Regions from separate parts of the Neobacillus sp. S1115 genome, predicted to be linked through region 1. Evidence: riboswitches for the same ligand, from Rfam matches in the RefSeq annotation. Region 1 holds a riboswitch; each other region holds the start of a gene.

Region 1 (4,214 bases):
GATTGCTCAAGGCGGACATGAAGAGTTTTTAAGCCTCTCATCACAAGCCATGCGTCCTGTACGCCAAGCACTGCACCAAACGAATTTTGTAAAAAGTAAAGTCTTTTTGCCAGTGCTTCATCCTTAACTACCGCTAGACCCGCGACAACGTCACTGTGGCCAGATAAGAATTTGGTGGCACTGTGAAGGACCACATCGGCGCCAAGTTCCAATGGCTTTTGCAGGGCTGGGGTTAGGAAGGTGTTATCAACAAAAGTCAGGGCGTTATGTGCCTTTGCTAATTGGCTGATGGCCTGAATATCGGTCACCTTCAATAATGGGTTAGATGGTGTTTCTACATAAAATGCTTTTGTATTTGGCCTAATGGCTTGCTTAACCTGATCAAAATCAGTCATATCAACAAAGGTATGCTCAATTCCGAAGCGTGTTAGAACTTCAGTGACCATTCGGTAAGTACCGCCGTATACATCCTCTGTAATAACAACGTGGTCTCCGGAGGATAGCAACAGGAAGGCGGTGGAAATGGCGGCCATCCCAGAAGAGAAGGCAAACCCGCGGATTCCGCCTTCGAGTTCCGCAATGATATCCTCGAGAGCTTCACGAGTTGGGTTTAAGCTGCGGGCATAGTCATATTTTCCGAAACTATCAATTTCAAACTGATGAAAGGTGGATGCATGCTGGATCGGGACACTGACTGCTCCTGTTTGTGCATCCATTTTATGCCGATTATGAAGAAGTCTCGTTTCAAAACTAAATTCTTCGTGTTCCATCACACATTCACTCCTTCAACTAATTTGGCAAAAGCTTGCTCTAAGTCAAAAATGATATCTCCTGCATCTTCAATTCCTACAGAAAAACGCAGTAGACGGTTACAGACACCTTGTGCAATTCGGATTTCTTCCGGGATATCAGCGTGGGTCTGAGTCGCCGGATACGTGATAAAGCTTTCAGTTCCGCCAAGGCTTTCAGCAAACGAAATCAGTTTTATGTTTTGCAGGAACGGATTTACCCACGTTTCATCTTTAATACGGAAAGAAACCATTCCGCCTCTTCCTGGGTAAAGGACATCTGTCACCGCATCGCTATTAGAAAGAAACTCAACAACAGCCTTAGCGTTTTTCTCATGCCGTTCCATACGGAGCGACAATGTTTTCATCCCGCGCATTAACAACCAGGAATCGAAGGGGCTTAAAACGGCACCTGCACCGTTATGATGGAAGGCCAATGCCTCACAAAGTTCCTTACCCTTCGCGACAATCAGTCCAGCTAGAACATCATTGTGGCCTCCAAGGTATTTCGTTGCACTATGAATCACGATATCTGCACCAAGTGCAATCGGCTGCTGCAGAAGAGGGGTATAGAAAGTGTTGTCCACAATTAACAAAATGTCATGCGCTTTGGCAATTTTTGCAATGGCGGCAATATCAGCTTCCTGCATAAGCGGATTAGTTGGTGTCTCCAAGAAGATTGCTTTTGTATTTGGTGTAATGTTGTTTTCAACCTCTTCAGGACAACAGGTATTTACATATTGGCTTTTCAAGCCCCACTTTTGAAAGCCTTTTTCGAGCAAACGGTAGGTTCCGCCATATAAATCCTCGCTAACCAGCCATTCATCACCAGACTGAAATAAGGAAAGAATCGTTAAAATGGCCCCCATTCCAGAACTGCAGGCAAAGCCTTGGTCTCCGCCTTCTAAATCGGCGATAGTTTTCTCAAGGAGCTGACGTGTTGGATTTCCGGTTCGAATATAATCAAATCCTGTGGATTGTCCAATCCCCTCGTGCCGGAATGCAGTTGAAAAATAGACTGGGGGATTAACAGTTCCTGTTGTAGTTTCACTACGGTTCCCAATTTGAGCAAGCTTAGTATCGATTTTATACATTGTTGTCTACACTCCTTTTTGATATTAAAAAAAGGCCTTCTATAAGAAGAAGACCTTTGCATGTACAATACATCTGTCACTCTTCTTATCTCGCAAATTAGTAACAATTTGCAGGACTTAGCACCGTTTCAATGTAAAAGACATTGAAGGTTGCTGAGGTGTCACCGGGCCCTTCCCTCAACCTCTCTTGATAAGAACATATTAATATTTTGACTATTTATAAAATTTACTACACTAAATGCATGGTGTCAATGTATTTTCTTTATTTCTTGTTTAAGTTGTTGAAGTAAGCGTTTTATTGATTTTTTTCCCAGATTTTGAATTTAATATAGTTAATGTATTCTCGGAAATCATCTTTATTTATTCCGTCTTCAATTGCCTTTTCAATAATTTTCTTCCATTCTTCGTCCAGTTCATTTTCGCCGGGGGGGAAATCATCATTATCAAGTCCGGTCAGCAAATATTCTATAGTGACATCTAAAGGCCTTGCTACTTTTTGTAAAAAATAGATGGATGGGTTTTTATTAAGGTTCCGCTCGATATAACTTAGATATGATTTTGAGACGTTCGCGAGTTCAGCAAGCTCAGTTATCGAAAAGTTTTTTTGTTTTCGTAATTTTTTTATTCGTTCACCAATCATAGTAATCTCCCTTATTCCCTAAATTTCAATTGATTTGTTTGTTCCAGGAAAAGGCCTGAAAGAAACTAAGAATAATTAATTTTGATTGAAACGATGAAGAACGCCAAAAGACTTGGTTATAAGATTTAGAGGATAAATTAATCTAAATAGATAGGTTTCTAAGAACTTTGGTATTGGAAGGTGGAATTTATTGAATAAGTAAATTAATTATTTTTTCACAGTTGAGAATATTATAACTTACATTTTATTCTTTTTAAAGAACGAATCAAAAGAGAGTTGTACATTATTTTTACTTGATTTTCATAAAGAAGAGGTTAAAGGCCGTACAATATATAGAATTGGAGTAAATATTTTTTGGATATTTCAATAAAAAAGTGAGTCGAAAAATTTCACCCTTGATTGTTCTTTACCAAGAACAGTCCGTTTGTTATAATGTTAATATTAAAAGAGGAATTTATATTAATAAAAGTTAGGAAAAAAGTTTTAGGTAAAATTAACTAATTTATGTTATTGGTATTTTTTTAATTAATACGTTCTTTATATAGCACATATTTTTTATCTAACAAACAATAGAGTTTTCTATTAATAATGGGTGATGTCTCCTTACCACTATCAATGGAGACACTCGGTCATGCTGTGGGTTGAGAAAAACCTTAGACGCTTGTCGTCGAGAGTGTGATGTGAGGGGGGGTTGGATGCCCTGTTTTACCATTAAAGCTTTTGCTTAGGCGGGATTCAAGAACTCTTCTAATCAAAAGCTTTAATTTAATAATCAGCATGAACATGTTATTAAATTGCACCTAAAAAAGGGGGGGGATTATGACCTACCGACAGAGACTGTCTATATTTTTTTTGGTTGATTCTTGTATCGTCATTAGTGTTATCTTTTTTAGCCGATTTCTGGTTGATGCAACAACAAATGTGTTCACCGTCTTGAATTTATTTACCTCAATTGCCATTTTATTAAGTCATCATACTTTTTCATTTATCTTTAAGCTTTATAAAAAAGCCTGGCAATATGCCAGTATAGGGGAATCCATTCTTATTATAAAGGTAGTTTCATCTACTATCTTCATGGCGGCTGTTTTGCAGAAGTTGTTTTTCTATAAAGTTGATTTCAGGCTCTTGGCTGTTATTTGGTCCCTTCATATTTTGTTTATTGGCGGATCCAGATTTTGCTGGCGGATGTTTCGTGATTCCTTCATTATAAAAAATCAACATAAAAATCGAACACTCATTATTGGAGCAGGGGAAGCAGGAACAATGGTTGTAAGACAGTTATTAAAAAACCGCGACACTAATCTTCTTCCAGTGGGATTCATTGATGATGACACAAAAAAACAAAAGCTTGATATTCTGGGGATTCCCGTTGTCGGGGGAGTAGATTCGATAGAACAGGCTGTTCAAAATTTAAAAATTGAAAATATCGTCATTGCTATTCCATCACTTAGCCGAAAGCAATTAAACGTGATTTTTCAAGAATGTGCAAAAACGGCCGCAAAAACGCAAATCCTTCCAATGCTAGAAGACCTGGTTACTGGAAAGGTTTCAGTCAATCAATTTCGAGATGTTCTGGTTGAAGATCTTTTGGGAAGGGAGCCAATAGAGCTCGATATTACCTCAATTTCAAAAAACATCACGGGTAAAACAGTGCTAGTAACCGGTGCTGGAGGATCGATTGGGTCAGAAATT
Region 2 (4,214 bases), 2.5 Mb from region 1:
AACTGTGAATCCTTGTTGGAGGTTTTTACTGCGACAATATTACGGTAATTGTCTGCCATGTCTTCTAGAGTTAATGCATCTAACAGATTCATTTTTGCAGCAAGAGCAAAATTTCCAGGTACAGCAGCTAAATCTGCACTTTCAACAGAGCGTGGAAGCTGGCCTGCTTCGATTGGCTGGAACTTAAGGTTTTTCTTGTTTTCAGCGATGTCTTTTTCAGATACTTTTAGTGGATCCGCATCTGCTTTGATAGTGATAAGTCCTGCATCACGAAGTGTGTTCAAAGCACGTGCTGCATTTGTCGGGTCGTTTGGAAGTGTAACAGTTGCCCCTTCTTTTACATCTTTAATCGATTTTATTGTGTTTGAATAAATTCCCATTGGTGCAGTTGGCACAGAAATAAGTGCTGTTAAATCCATGTTGTTTTCTTTCGCGAAATTTTGAAGGTAAATCGTGTGCTGGAAAAGGTTTGCATCGATATCGCCATTGTTTAATGCTTTGTTTGGCTGGATATAGTCACTGAATTCAACAATTTCAACTTTGTAGCCTTTTTTCTCTAGGCCTGGTTTAATCGCTTTTGTTACCATGTCGCTATATGGGCCGGCAGTCGCGCCTATTTTAATTTCTTTTGATTCTGTTGCTTTCTCTTTTCCACTGGCTGCTTTTTCAGTGTTGCTACCGCAAGCAGCTAGTGCAAAGACTACACAAAGTAATAGAATGCTTGTTAACCATTTTTTCATAATAATTTCTCCCCTTTATTTATCTTCTTTTATCTACAACTTTGGCGATATAGTCACCAAGAAGCTGAATGACCTGAACTAAAATAATTAAGATTAAAACTGTTGAAATCATAATGGTATTGTCGTACCGGTAATAACCGAAGCGAATCGCCAAGTCTCCAATACCGCCGCCGCCGACTGTTCCGGCCATAGCGGAAAATCCTACTAAACTGATGAGTGTTAAAGTGACACCTGAGATAATGCCGGATCTTGCTTCAAGTAATAGGACATCTTTTATAATCATCCACGGGGTTGCCCCGGCGGCAATAGCTGCTTCGATTACTCCTTTATCAATTTCTCTCAATGCATTTTCAACAATCCTTGCAAAAAACGGAATTGCCGCAACCGATAGCGAAACACTGGCGGCAGTTGGGCCTATGGTAGTCCCTACGAGTATGTTTGTCAGTGGGAGCAATGCCACCAATAATATAATGAAAGGAATCGACCGGACCATGTTGACAATAAAACCCAGGACATTCTGGACGGCTCGATTTTCCATAAACAATCCTTTATCGGTTATGTAAAGCAATATCCCAACCGGCAATCCGATTATCGTCGATACGACCAACGAAATCGCAATCATATAGATGGTTTGAAAAAATGCTTTATTAATATCCGGAATAAGCTCCATCAGATGTGCAAAATCAAAGCCCATTGTGTAACACCTCCACCTGTGCTGCCCGGTTCTCAATGTATTGAAGGGCTTTTTGGACTTCTTCTTTTTGTCCCTTTAGCTCCATTATGAAAATACCAAGCGGCAACTCTTGAATGTATTCAATCGAGCCATGGAGGAAATTCCCTTTTACGTTAAATTGTTGAAGAGTATCAGAAATGACTCCCTCTCCCGCCACCTTACCTTTAAAGGTAACTTTTATTATTGGCCCCTGGCAGCTTTTTAGAATGACTTCCGGGATTTCAAGGGTCACGACACTCTCAATAAATTCTTTTGTAAGTTCTGTATGCGGGTTGGCAAAAATATCATATACCGAACCTTCCTCCACAACTCGTCCTTCCTGCATAATTGCCATCCGGCTGCAGATTTCTTTTACAACATCCATCTCGTGAGTGATCAATACAATGGTGATGTTAAGTTCTTTATTGATTTTTTTCAATAGATTGAGTATCGACTTTGTTGTCGTAGGGTCAAGTGCAGATGTTGCTTCGTCACATAAAAGCACCTTCGGATTATTTGCGAGAGCCCTTGCAATACCGACTCGTTGTTTTTGACCACCGCTGAGTTGGGATGGATAGACATCACGTTTATCAGAAAGGCCGACCATTTCAAGGAGTGCCTCTACTCTAATTTTAATTTGTTCTTTTGGCATGTTGGCCGCTTTTAAAGAAAACGCAATATTCTCGTAAACCGTTTTTTGACTGATTAAATAAAAGTGTTGGAAAATCATACCAATCTTAAGCCTAGCTGAACGTAGTTGCTCGCCTTTAAGGGAGGTAAGGTTTGTGCCATCAACCATAATACTTCCCGATGTGGGACGTTCTAATAGATTAATACATCTGAGCAGGGAGCTTTTTCCGGCGCCTGAATAGCCGACAATACCAAAGATTTCACCTTCCTGGACGGTTAGTGAAACATTGTCAACACCTTTTACTTCACCCTTTTTTGTCTTATAAATTTTACTAAGGTTCTTTATTTCAATCATACTGATTACCTCATTTTTCCGATATCTAAACTAGACTTTATACCCAAACAAAAAGCCCCATTCATTCTGAAAGGGGCGTCGAAATTAAATAGAATTTCGGCTTATCTTTCAGAATGATAGTACAGTCATTCTGCAGGAATTGGCACCTTCCCAATCGGGGGTTGCCGGACGTCATCGGGCCATGTCCCTCGGTCGCTCTGGATAAGAAAATTAAATTAACAAATAATTAAGTTATATTAAGATAGTACAAATCTATTTTTGTTTTGTCAATCATCTAAATTATAGCGCAATTTACCCGATAGCGTTTTCAATATTGTCATATCAACTTATTATTAATTTAAAAATTTTTTTATTCGATTAGAAAAGAGCTTTTCGCATGAAAAGCTCTTTGTGCATAACATTAGGCTAGAGCACCAGCAACATCATAGTTATGAATATCAATTTCCAATTGTTTTCCGAGTGCTAGTTTAGCGAGTTCTGCCCCTAAGTATGGTCCGCTGGTTAATCCTGATGAACCGAGACCATTGGCTAATAAGATTCCTTCATAATTCGGAATAGCTCCAATAATGGGAAGAAAACCGGGAGTAAAAGGACGAAAACCTACCCTAGTTTCCAATATCATTCCACTGGCAAGTCCTGGAGCAACTGCCAAAGCTTTATTTAAGATTTCTTGGACACCTCCAGCCGTTACCCGATTATCAAATCCAGCATCATTTTCATGAGTTGCTCCAATGACGACACGCCCACCTTCAAAGGATAGAATATATTGATCGGATGGTGGCATGATTACAGGCCACGAATTTGTGTCCATATCTTGCATATGTAGATGTATGATTTGCGCCTTTTGTGGCCTTACCAAAAATTCAACTCCCAGCGGATCCAAAAGTTCCTTTGCCCACGCTCCTGCAGTGACTATGACTTGATCAGCAAAAAATGACCTATCTGATACTTTAACTCCTTGGACTTTATTATCACTACTAATTAATGAAGCATCCCCTTTAACAACTTGGGCTCCATTCTTGACTGCGGCGTCTACAAGCGCAGTACGCAATGCTCGGCCATTTACACGTGCCCCGCCACTAACATAAACCGCGCCATATTCATTGGACAACGGCGGAAAAAGTCGATTCGTTTCAGTTGGAGATAAAATTGTTATTTCGCCGATTTCGGGAGCATCCTCCCAACGGGTCCGTGCCCGTTCTGCCATCTTTTCCAACTTTGCTGGATCAGTGTGAATACTTAATGCCCCAACTCGTTTATAACCCGTATCTTTTTCCCCATCTGCTTCTAACTGAGCTATTAATTCTGGATAATACCGGGCTCCACCTTTAACCAACTGGTACCAGGCTTTATTACGCCGTTGGGACAACCATGGGCAAACAATCCCCGCAGCTGCGTCAGTGGCTTGACCGGGGACATGCCGGTCCACTATGATAACCTCGGCCCCCCATTTTGCAAGGTGATAAGCAGTGGATGCTCCGAGTATTCCTGCCCCAATTACAATTACCTTTTGCATAACTCACCTCAATACAAAAACTCAGTCTTACAGACTGAGCAAAGTAGATACTATATATATTACAACAAATACACTACTGCTTTAAAGTTCCTTTGTGCGCTGCCTTCTCTCCATTACTTGCTCACACACCATATTATACATAATCTCAACACCTTTTTCAGATGCTTCGAAGTTAAAGGCATTTTCAACATCAATCCCAAGACAGCCCGCTTCTTCCTTAGCATCGATGTTTGCCCCCAAAAAGATAAACTCCCAATTATA
Region 3 (4,214 bases), 1.9 Mb from region 1:
CTTCGTGAATTTTTTCTCAGGAATGATTTCTTTCAGAAAATGATCATCTAAAAATCTCCATGGATTAGGCTCAGTTGCGTTCAGCAGCTTAGCGGAGTTTTTATAGCCAATCTCCATATATTCAACGCCAGCCGCACTTAGTCCATTATACAAGTCCTGGACAAATTCGATACTGAAATCCCAATTGTTTACTAAACCTCCATCACGGATCGTACAATCTAAAATTTTGCTGCGATGTTCCATAATTTTAAATTCCCCCTGTGGTTATGCTCATTCGTCATAATTTGAATATATATACCATGAATCATTTAAAGGTGTCAAACTTACATGTCAGCCGTTCTAAAAATATATGATAAAATTGTTAAAGTATTTCTATATTAATACTACTATCATTTTATCACTTGGCTCCAATACTTTGACGTCGCATTTGTCTATTTCTTTGTAATTCACTTTGTTTCCAAATGTATTTTTGCATATATAACCTAAGCACGTCATTCATTGACTTTCCATTTTTTTCAACAGCATCTCTAAAACTTTGGATTATGTTTTCTGGTATTTCAAAATTTACTTCTACATTTTTATTTCTGTGTTCCTGGCACATTTTATACCTCCTGACAGACCAATCTATCCATTTTTCCTGGGTAGTCACAAAGGGATGAATATTTAGAATATTTGTATAGAAACTATCATATCAGGTGAAAACGCGTACATTTTTATTAACTTTTCGACAAATTACGACATAATTAAGGAATCAATGATGTATGTAGAGGATCTTAAAAGCCTAAATGAGGCATGAGAACCGTCCCCATGCCTCCCCATGCATCAAATTCTTCCGATATACTTTGGGTCTCTAATGATTCCTGGGTTACCGGGAACCCAGTTAGCTGGGACTCCTTCTCCGGTGCTTCTTCCGTATTGTACCCCTTGTATGATCCTTAGTATTTCGTAAACATTTCGGCCAACTTCTAATGGGTATACCAATTTGGATACAATTATTCCATCTGGATCGATAATGACGGTTGCTCTTAAGGCTGCCCCAACTTTTTCATTTAGGACTCTGTATGCTTTACTGATTTGGTGTGTTCGGTCACTAAGAAGTGGAAATGATACCTGAGAGGCATTGGGAGATACCTCAGCGAATACTTTATGGGCATATACACTGTCCGTGCTGATAGCAAGGACATTTGTATTAAGTGTCTTTAGTTGATCCTTAATAGCAGCGACCGCTGCCAATTCTGTCGGTCAAACAAAGGTAAAATCACTTGCATAAAAAAATAAAATAACCCAGCTTCCACGATAGCTTTCTAGACGAAGCTTTTTTATTTTCTTTTCTGCATGATCATAAGCTTCTGCTTCAAATAGGGGCGCCATATCCGTTGTCTGTGCACAAAATGGCTGCAAAGACCCATCAAAATGACCCTCTCGCCTGTTAAATTCCATTTTTTCACCTCAGATCATCACCTGAATCTTAATTCCTTGCTGCAGTTCATTTTTTGATACCGTTACCACAAATAATATATGTTTAGGTATTTGTCCCATTGAGCCTATTTTGGATAGCTTTTCCATTTAACCACAACAATAGTGTTGTAGATTTTTGTTGACAGAAAATCAGAACAGGTGTATCTTTACTGTTAATTAAATATTTTCGAATATTCTTATCAAGAGAGGTGGAGGGACTGGCCCTTTGAAGCCTCGGCAGCAGACACGTTCGTACTGTGCCAATTCCAGAAGCGAGTGCTTGAAGATAAGAAGAGATTTAGTAATAGCTATTACCCTCTTCTTATTTTTGAGAAGAGGGTTTTTTATTACACCGAGAAAGAAGGAATAATTAATGACAGCAACACTAGTAAAAACTCCATTCAAAGCTGACCATGTCGGCAGCTTTCTTCGAACAGAACCGGTTAAAGAAGCTAGAAAGGCTTTTGCTAATGGGGAAATTGATGCAGATGCCCTGAAGGCGGTTGAGGATCAAGAAATTGAGAAATTGGTTCAAAACCAAATTGGAGCAGGCTTAAAATCCATTACAGATGGTGAGTTTAGACGTTCATGGTGGCATCTGGATTTCTTGGCTGGTTTGGAAGGTGTAGCATTTTTTGAAAATGAATATATCAGTAACTTCAAAGGCGCCCAAACAAGAAACAACGCCATTAAAGTAGTGGGCAAAGTGGACTTTAATGATCATTATATGCTAGAGCATTTCAAGTTTTTAAAGCAGGCAGTTGAAAAATATGGAGATGGCAGCCAAGTGGCGAAGTTCTCCATTCCAAGCCCGAATATGTTATTTACGAGAATTCAAGGCGATGAGTATTACAATGGCAACAGCGAACAACTTTATAAAGATACCGTAGCGGCTTATCAAAAAGCCATCCAGGCTTTCTATGATGCTGGCTGCCGTTACTTGCAATTAGACGACACATCTTGGATTGATTTTGTTTCAGAAGAGCGAATCAATGCAGTGGTTGAAAAAGTTGGCTTGGATGTACATGAAATCATCAAAACAAGAGTAAGTGCAATCAATGAAACCATTGCCGATAAGCCGGAAGATTTGACCATTACCATGCATATTTGCCGCGGCAACTTCAGATCCACCTACATCACAAGCGGCGGGTACGATCAAATTTCCGATGCCATTTTCGCTGAGCTAAATGTGGACGGGCTATTCCTAGAGTATGATGATCAGCGTTCTGGTGACTTCGAACCTTTAAAAGGCTTCAAGCGTCCTAACCTAACCGTTGTACTAGGATTATTCACTTCTAAATTCCCAGAACTCGAGGATCCAGAATCTATTAAGGCAAGAATTAAAGAAGCAAGTCAATTTATTCCATTAGAAAACCTGGCAGTAAGCCCTCAATGCGGCTTTGCCAGCACAGAAGAAGGAAATATTTTAACGGAAGAAGAGCAGTGGAATAAGATTAAACATGTAGTGGCTATAGCTAAGGATGTTTGGGGAACCATTTAAACCCACTAGGAAAGGCCGCCTTCCATTTGTATGATGGAAGGCGGCCTTTTTTTCGATTGGCTGTTTTTGTAAACAATGTGTCTCTAAGATTCCATCTGAATTTGGAAATTTACCCAAACACCTCGGTGCCTATTGGTTGCCCTTGCGAACATATCTTTTTCGGTTTCGGTCACCCATACCCTTTATTGGTTACCGTACCATCATATTTTTTTCGGTTTCGGTCACCCATACCCTTTATTGGTTACCGTACCAACGTATTTTTTTCGGTTTCGGTCACCCATACCCTTTATTGGTTACCGTACCAACGTATTTTTTTCAGTTTCGGTCACCCATACCCTTTATTGGTACCGTACCAACGTATTTTTTTCGGTTTCGGTCACCCATCTCCTTTATTGGTTACCGTACCAACGTATTTTTTTCAGTTTCGGTCACCCATACCCTTTATTGGTTACCGTACCAACGTATTTTTTTCGGTTTCGGTCACCCATCTCCTTTATTGGTTACCGTACCAACGTATTTTTTTTCAGTTTCGGTCACCCATACCCTTTATTGGTTACCGTACTAACAAATTTTTTTTCGGTTTTAGTCACCCATACTATTTTTTAGTCGCCTAATTATATTATTTCCAGAACAGGCGATCATACAAACAATAAGCTATTTTTTCCTTCTTGAAGCAGTTTTTAAAATAAAATGCAACAATCTTCTCGGAATGAACTCTCGATATTTCTGTTTTTTAAATTTATATCTATGTTCCTACTTTAAAGATTTCCCAAATATTGAATAATCTGTTAACATAGAATGATAAAATCTGAGGTAACTAGATTGGATTTACATAACTGGAGGAATGACTTACTATATGGGGGATTTCATACAAAAGGCAGAGGATCATCAAGCAGTGCTTTCTCGTTCTAAACGAGTATGGATGGCGATTGTTCTCGGTTCACTTGCAGCATTTGGACCTTTATCCATTGATATGTATTTACCGGCCCTGCCAAATATCGCAAAAGATTTCCATACAAACGCATCATCTGTTCAACTCAGCCTGTCGCTTTTCGTGATCGGTTTAGCATCTGGGCAGCTGCTCACTGGACCTATCAGTGATGTAACCGGTCGCCGAAAACCACTTTTAGTCGGCTTAATGATTTACTTTATCGTGTCCCTTTTATGCGTACTTAGCCCTTCCATTTGGGGATTAATTATATTGCGGCTCATTCAGGGCTTTGCTGGATCAGCAGGAATTGTCATTTCAAGGGCG
Region 4 (4,214 bases), 2.6 Mb from region 1:
TGCGGCAAACCAGCGCGTCAGAAATCGCAAATAATAAATGAAAACTCGCCGATTGGGGAGTCCAAGAGGACGGTTCATGAGGCGTAGTTGAATTTATACTTTTAGCTAAAAAAAGAAGAAGCAGGATTCCTGCTTCTTTAATGTATTTAAAGGGGGAGTTAACGATTATTAATTGGTGCTGCCTTATTGCGTTTTTACTTCATTTACATGAGCTTTTTTGAAATAGCCTTTGATAAAAGGAACTGCATATCGGTCAAGACCGAAGTAGTAAGCTCCTGCACCTGCGAATAACAGAATCATCGCAGCTGTATAAAGAATTGGGTTCGTGCTTGTCGTACCTGCCAGCATAAAGTTCAAGTTCATAAATGCACCGGCAATCAAGGCTGGGATTGTGGCTAAACCAACGATTAAACCAAGACCGACTAACATTTCTCCCCAAGGTATTAATGTATTAAAAATTCCCACGTTAGGCATAGCGAATTGCTGTAAGAAATCTGCATACCATGCTTGAACCGCAGGGTGTTCGCCAGTTGCTGCCGCCATTGCTCCTTTTAGGAACCCTGTAGCATCGAAACCACCAGTTAACTTATGATAACCTGCTTCAATCCATTGTAATCCAAGCCAAACCCGTAATACTGTCCAAACAACTGCTGCGTAAGGAGTTTTGTACCATCTCATCATAATCATCTCCATAGCTTTTTGTGAAGTATTTCACAATTTTAACTTTAAGTTATTCCCTTAAGAAAGGGATTGATCAGCTAGCTGTGTCTTGTAAGGAAGTCCTTGTGAATTGCTTCACTATCTTCTTTACACTTTTAATATACTCTCCTGCTATTGAAAAAACAACGGCTTTCACAGTTTCTTAACATATTAATGTTAGATATATGAAGAGATTGTGAACGCAATACAGCACGTTCCCCCTCCTCTTTTGTGGACAATGTTAATAATGTGGACAACACCAGCTAACCCCTTATAAAATCTGATTTTCACAATCAGCTTTTCTGTTAATAACTAACAGTGGATAACCGCTTTCAAAATTGTGGATAATGTGCATAACATTGTTGACTACCTATAAATACAGGACTTTAGATGTGGAAAAAACACTGGATAAATGAATGTCCATTCATAACAAAAGGAGCATCACATAAAGATGCCCCTCAATCCAACCCTATAATGCCTTCGCTTCCTCAATACCCCTCACGAGGAATTCTTCCTTACCCAGGATCGAAAAATATTGAACCGATGGTTGCCTTTGCGCAAGCTGCTCGATGTCCTTTTTGGAACCCTTTAGGACAAAGATTCCCTCAGAGATTTCATCCACCAGGGTAATCGCGGGACTGCCATATTTTTGGACCAGACCCTGGACCAGCCAGTACTCCCTCTGGTGTTCACTTTTCAACTCAATGTCCTCCCCTGAGGTTTTCAAATAATTAGATTTCGTCACGTGGCTTTGACATACGTGGACCAAATCCTCGATTACGGCACTAGCCGTTGGGTACATGCCTGCGCCCGGTCCTTGAAGGGTGATTTCGCCAACGATATCAGATTTTACATTTACCGCATTCTCTACTCCCTCAACATGGTAAAAAGGGTGCTCAGAGCCGACCAGAACCGGCTTCACCGATGCCTGGATGCGGGTGCCTGACTTCCAGATGCTCGCAATATGTTTAAACCTTAACCCTAAGTTTTGCGCTGCTTCAATCAATTCACTCGTAATAGACGTAATCCCTACCCGTTCAACATCACGCCAGTCAGGCTCTTCTCCAAATGCCAGCCTGCTTAAGATCATCGTTTTATAAAAAGCATCATAGCCTTCCACGTCATTGGTCGGATCCGCCTCGGCATAGCCATTTTCCTGCGCCCGCAGCAAGCTTTCGGCAAATGACTGCCGCTTTTCCCGCATCTCGGTCAAGATGAAATTGGACGTTCCATTGAGGATTCCCAGGATCCGCTGGACACGATTAATTTTTAAAAGCTGACCAAGCGTTTGAATGACTGGAATCCCCCCGGCCACTGTCGCCTCAAAACCAACCGACACCTGATGCTGTTCTGCCAACTCGATAAGCTCATTCCCGTGGTGGGCAAACATCTCCTTATTCGCTGTAATGATGTGGCAGCCCCGTTGGATTGCTTTTCTTAAGTAGGAAAAAGTTGGGTCTTTATCCACGATGCATTCAATCACGACATCAAGCTTCGGCAATTGCAGAATTTCTTCGAAGTCCGTTGTCAGCAGAACATTCCCGCTAATATCCCGCGGCTTTTGCTTATTTCTAACAAGGACGGCAGCAACCTCTACTTCCTTCCCTAATTCTGCCGCCAGCTCATTGCTATGTGATTGAATGGTCCGATAAACCCCTTCACCTACCGTACCGAACCCGAGAATTGCCACTTTAATTACAGACATGTCTGCCACCCCTTTATTTTTTTGAAAAATAAAAACCCTCTTCATAAGAAGAGGGCTCTATTCCTCCTCTTATCTATCAGGCTACAAATAACCTGCAGGAATTAGCACCTTTTCAAGGAATACCTTGAAGGTTGCCGGGCTTCATCGGGCCTAGTCCCTCCGCCGCTCTGGATAAGAGTATTTATTTGATTTTTCATTAAATTTCCAAAGATATATAAAAAGTATATTATCTGAATTTTCAAGAGTTGTCAATATTAAAGTGGCAAAAGGGCGACCGTTTCTTTTGCTGCTAATTTCTCAACCATGTCCAGCCATTCCTGTGGTTTATTGGAAAGCACAGAATAATAGGTAGTTAGAAAGTCTTTGACAAGTGATGCTGGAATTTCGGCGATTTCTTCCTTAATCGGCATGAAGCATAGATCAAGGCCAGACACCGCTTCCCCGTTGTTTTCCCAGGATGGGTGCACGTAGGCAAGGTCAAGGCGCTGATAGCCTAAATGTGACAGAACCTCACGGCGCACGTACGGGTCCATGACCTTCACGCCGCCAAATTCGTGGTGCTCTACACGGTATGGGTCATAGATTTCGGCAAACATTCCGAACAGCTCCTTACCGTTTTGGGCAGCAAGCTGTTTTAAGTCCTTCAGACGATTTTCAGCTAAAAATCGGCCAAGCGAGAGGCCAGGTTTGCTGATAATCGTGAAGTCGGTCATCGCAATATTCCAGTCAGGATAATAGCGGTACTCAGTCGCACCGACGACCTGGTCCTGATCGACAGCAACGAATACGCGGATACTTGGGTCTTCTAACGGTTCTTTCCACAATTCATAATCTAGGACCTCTTCCGGTGGAAAAATCTGTCCCATTAAATCATGAAGCTTTTTAAAATTGGGGTCTTCAATATTGGTAATGCGTTTAAATTCCATTGGTTCTGATTCCCCTTATAAATTATTTAAATGGGTTCTTCCATTCCATTAATGCCGCATTGTTAAGGGATTCTTCGTCCTCTAAATAGTTTCTGGCGACACCGATTGGCACACGTCCGCAGCGAAGGAGAAAGCTGATGACAGGGTCTTTTAGCTCGCCTTTAATGACAGCGTCCAGATACTCTTCCGGCGTCATTTTTTCAGCCACTTTATGATAGCCCGGCATCCGCCCGCCGCCAAGCAGACGGTCATACCTTTTTTCAATGACCACATGGTACATGGCATGCATCATTAATTTTCCGAGTCCCAGCTTGCGGTACTTTGGGCGGACGCTGATATCGACAATGTAGAGGGTGTTGCCGTTCGGATTATGGTTGCGGATATAGCCGTGGTCAGTCACTTCTTCCCATGTATGGCTGTGATTAGACGGGTCCAAATCAACACAAACTCCGGTCAGGGAGCCCGCCAATTCACCATTAATTTCAACGCATAATGCCCCTTCCGGAAACAGTGTCACATGATTCGTTAATTGTTCTTCATTCCACCAAAGCTCGGATGGAAAAGGAGGCGGGAAGCATTCGGACTGGATTTCGATGAGCTGGTCAAAGTCCTCCATTGTGTAATTACGTACACAAACCGGCAGCGGCCGGTCCTGATCATAAACGTAAAATTCACTGCGATACATGAAAAGGCCTCCCTCGTTTTAATTCCAATCTGTATATAAATCAGTGCGGCGGTCGCGCCAGGTGGTCACAGACCCGCGCTCGCGAACTTCGTATAGCAGTTCCAGGTCAAGGTCGGCGGTTACGACCATGTCGTTGTTGATTTCCCCTTCTACTAAAAGCCCTTTTGGCGGGAACGGGATATCGTTTGGAGTGATGATG

What was found. A riboswitch is a leader RNA that binds a small molecule or an ion and turns the genes downstream of it on or off. The one in region 1 is predicted to bind S-adenosylmethionine.
Region 2: linked by a shared signal. The riboswitch ahead of ACZ5B7_RS06610 (methionine ABC transporter ATP-binding protein) and the one ahead of ACZ5B7_RS25060 (methionine biosynthesis PLP-dependent protein) in region 1 are both predicted to bind S-adenosylmethionine.
Region 3: linked by a shared signal. The riboswitch ahead of ACZ5B7_RS15495 (5-methyltetrahydropteroyltriglutamate--homocysteine S-methyltransferase) and the one ahead of ACZ5B7_RS25060 (methionine biosynthesis PLP-dependent protein) in region 1 are both predicted to bind S-adenosylmethionine.
Region 4: linked by a shared signal. The riboswitch ahead of ACZ5B7_RS06845 (homoserine dehydrogenase) and the one ahead of ACZ5B7_RS25060 (methionine biosynthesis PLP-dependent protein) in region 1 are both predicted to bind S-adenosylmethionine.

The regions. Positions count from the first base shown of each region.
Region 1 covers NZ_AP038275.1:5,099,563-5,103,776, reverse strand. Annotated here, with positions in the region: gene metC (cystathionine beta-lyase) at 1-770, opposite strand, end outside; gene ACZ5B7_RS25060 (methionine biosynthesis PLP-dependent protein) at 770-1,882, opposite strand; SAM riboswitch class I at 1,965-2,079, opposite strand; gene ACZ5B7_RS25055 (helix-turn-helix domain-containing protein) at 2,178-2,522, opposite strand; gene ACZ5B7_RS25050 (polysaccharide biosynthesis protein) at 3,342-4,214, shown strand, end outside.
Region 2 covers NZ_AP038275.1:1,357,834-1,362,047, reverse strand. Annotated here, with positions in the region: gene ACZ5B7_RS06620 (MetQ/NlpA family ABC transporter substrate-binding protein) at 1-740, opposite strand, end outside; gene ACZ5B7_RS06615 (methionine ABC transporter permease) at 760-1,434, opposite strand; gene ACZ5B7_RS06610 (methionine ABC transporter ATP-binding protein) at 1,424-2,437, opposite strand; SAM riboswitch class I at 2,536-2,645, opposite strand; gene ACZ5B7_RS06605 (NAD(P)/FAD-dependent oxidoreductase) at 2,838-3,953, opposite strand; gene ACZ5B7_RS06600 (vWA domain-containing protein) at 4,035-4,214, opposite strand, start outside.
Region 3 covers NZ_AP038275.1:3,186,301-3,190,514, forward strand. Annotated here, with positions in the region: gene ACZ5B7_RS15480 (aldolase catalytic domain-containing protein) at 1-243, opposite strand, end outside; gene ACZ5B7_RS15485 (hypothetical protein) at 398-601, opposite strand; gene ACZ5B7_RS15490 (peroxiredoxin) at 823-1,440, opposite strand; SAM riboswitch class I at 1,653-1,751, shown strand; gene ACZ5B7_RS15495 (5-methyltetrahydropteroyltriglutamate--homocysteine S-methyltransferase) at 1,832-2,959, shown strand; gene ACZ5B7_RS15500 (multidrug effflux MFS transporter) at 3,804-4,214, shown strand, end outside.
Region 4 covers NZ_AP038275.1:1,408,572-1,412,785, reverse strand. Annotated here, with positions in the region: gene ACZ5B7_RS06855 (YfhD family protein) at 1-34, shown strand, start outside; gene ACZ5B7_RS06850 (DoxX family protein) at 184-678, opposite strand; gene ACZ5B7_RS06845 (homoserine dehydrogenase) at 1,169-2,404, opposite strand; SAM riboswitch class I at 2,471-2,582, opposite strand; gene ACZ5B7_RS06840 (GNAT family N-acetyltransferase) at 2,659-3,330, opposite strand; gene ACZ5B7_RS06835 (GNAT family N-acetyltransferase) at 3,353-4,015, opposite strand; gene ACZ5B7_RS06830 (carbon-nitrogen hydrolase family protein) at 4,034-4,214, opposite strand, start outside.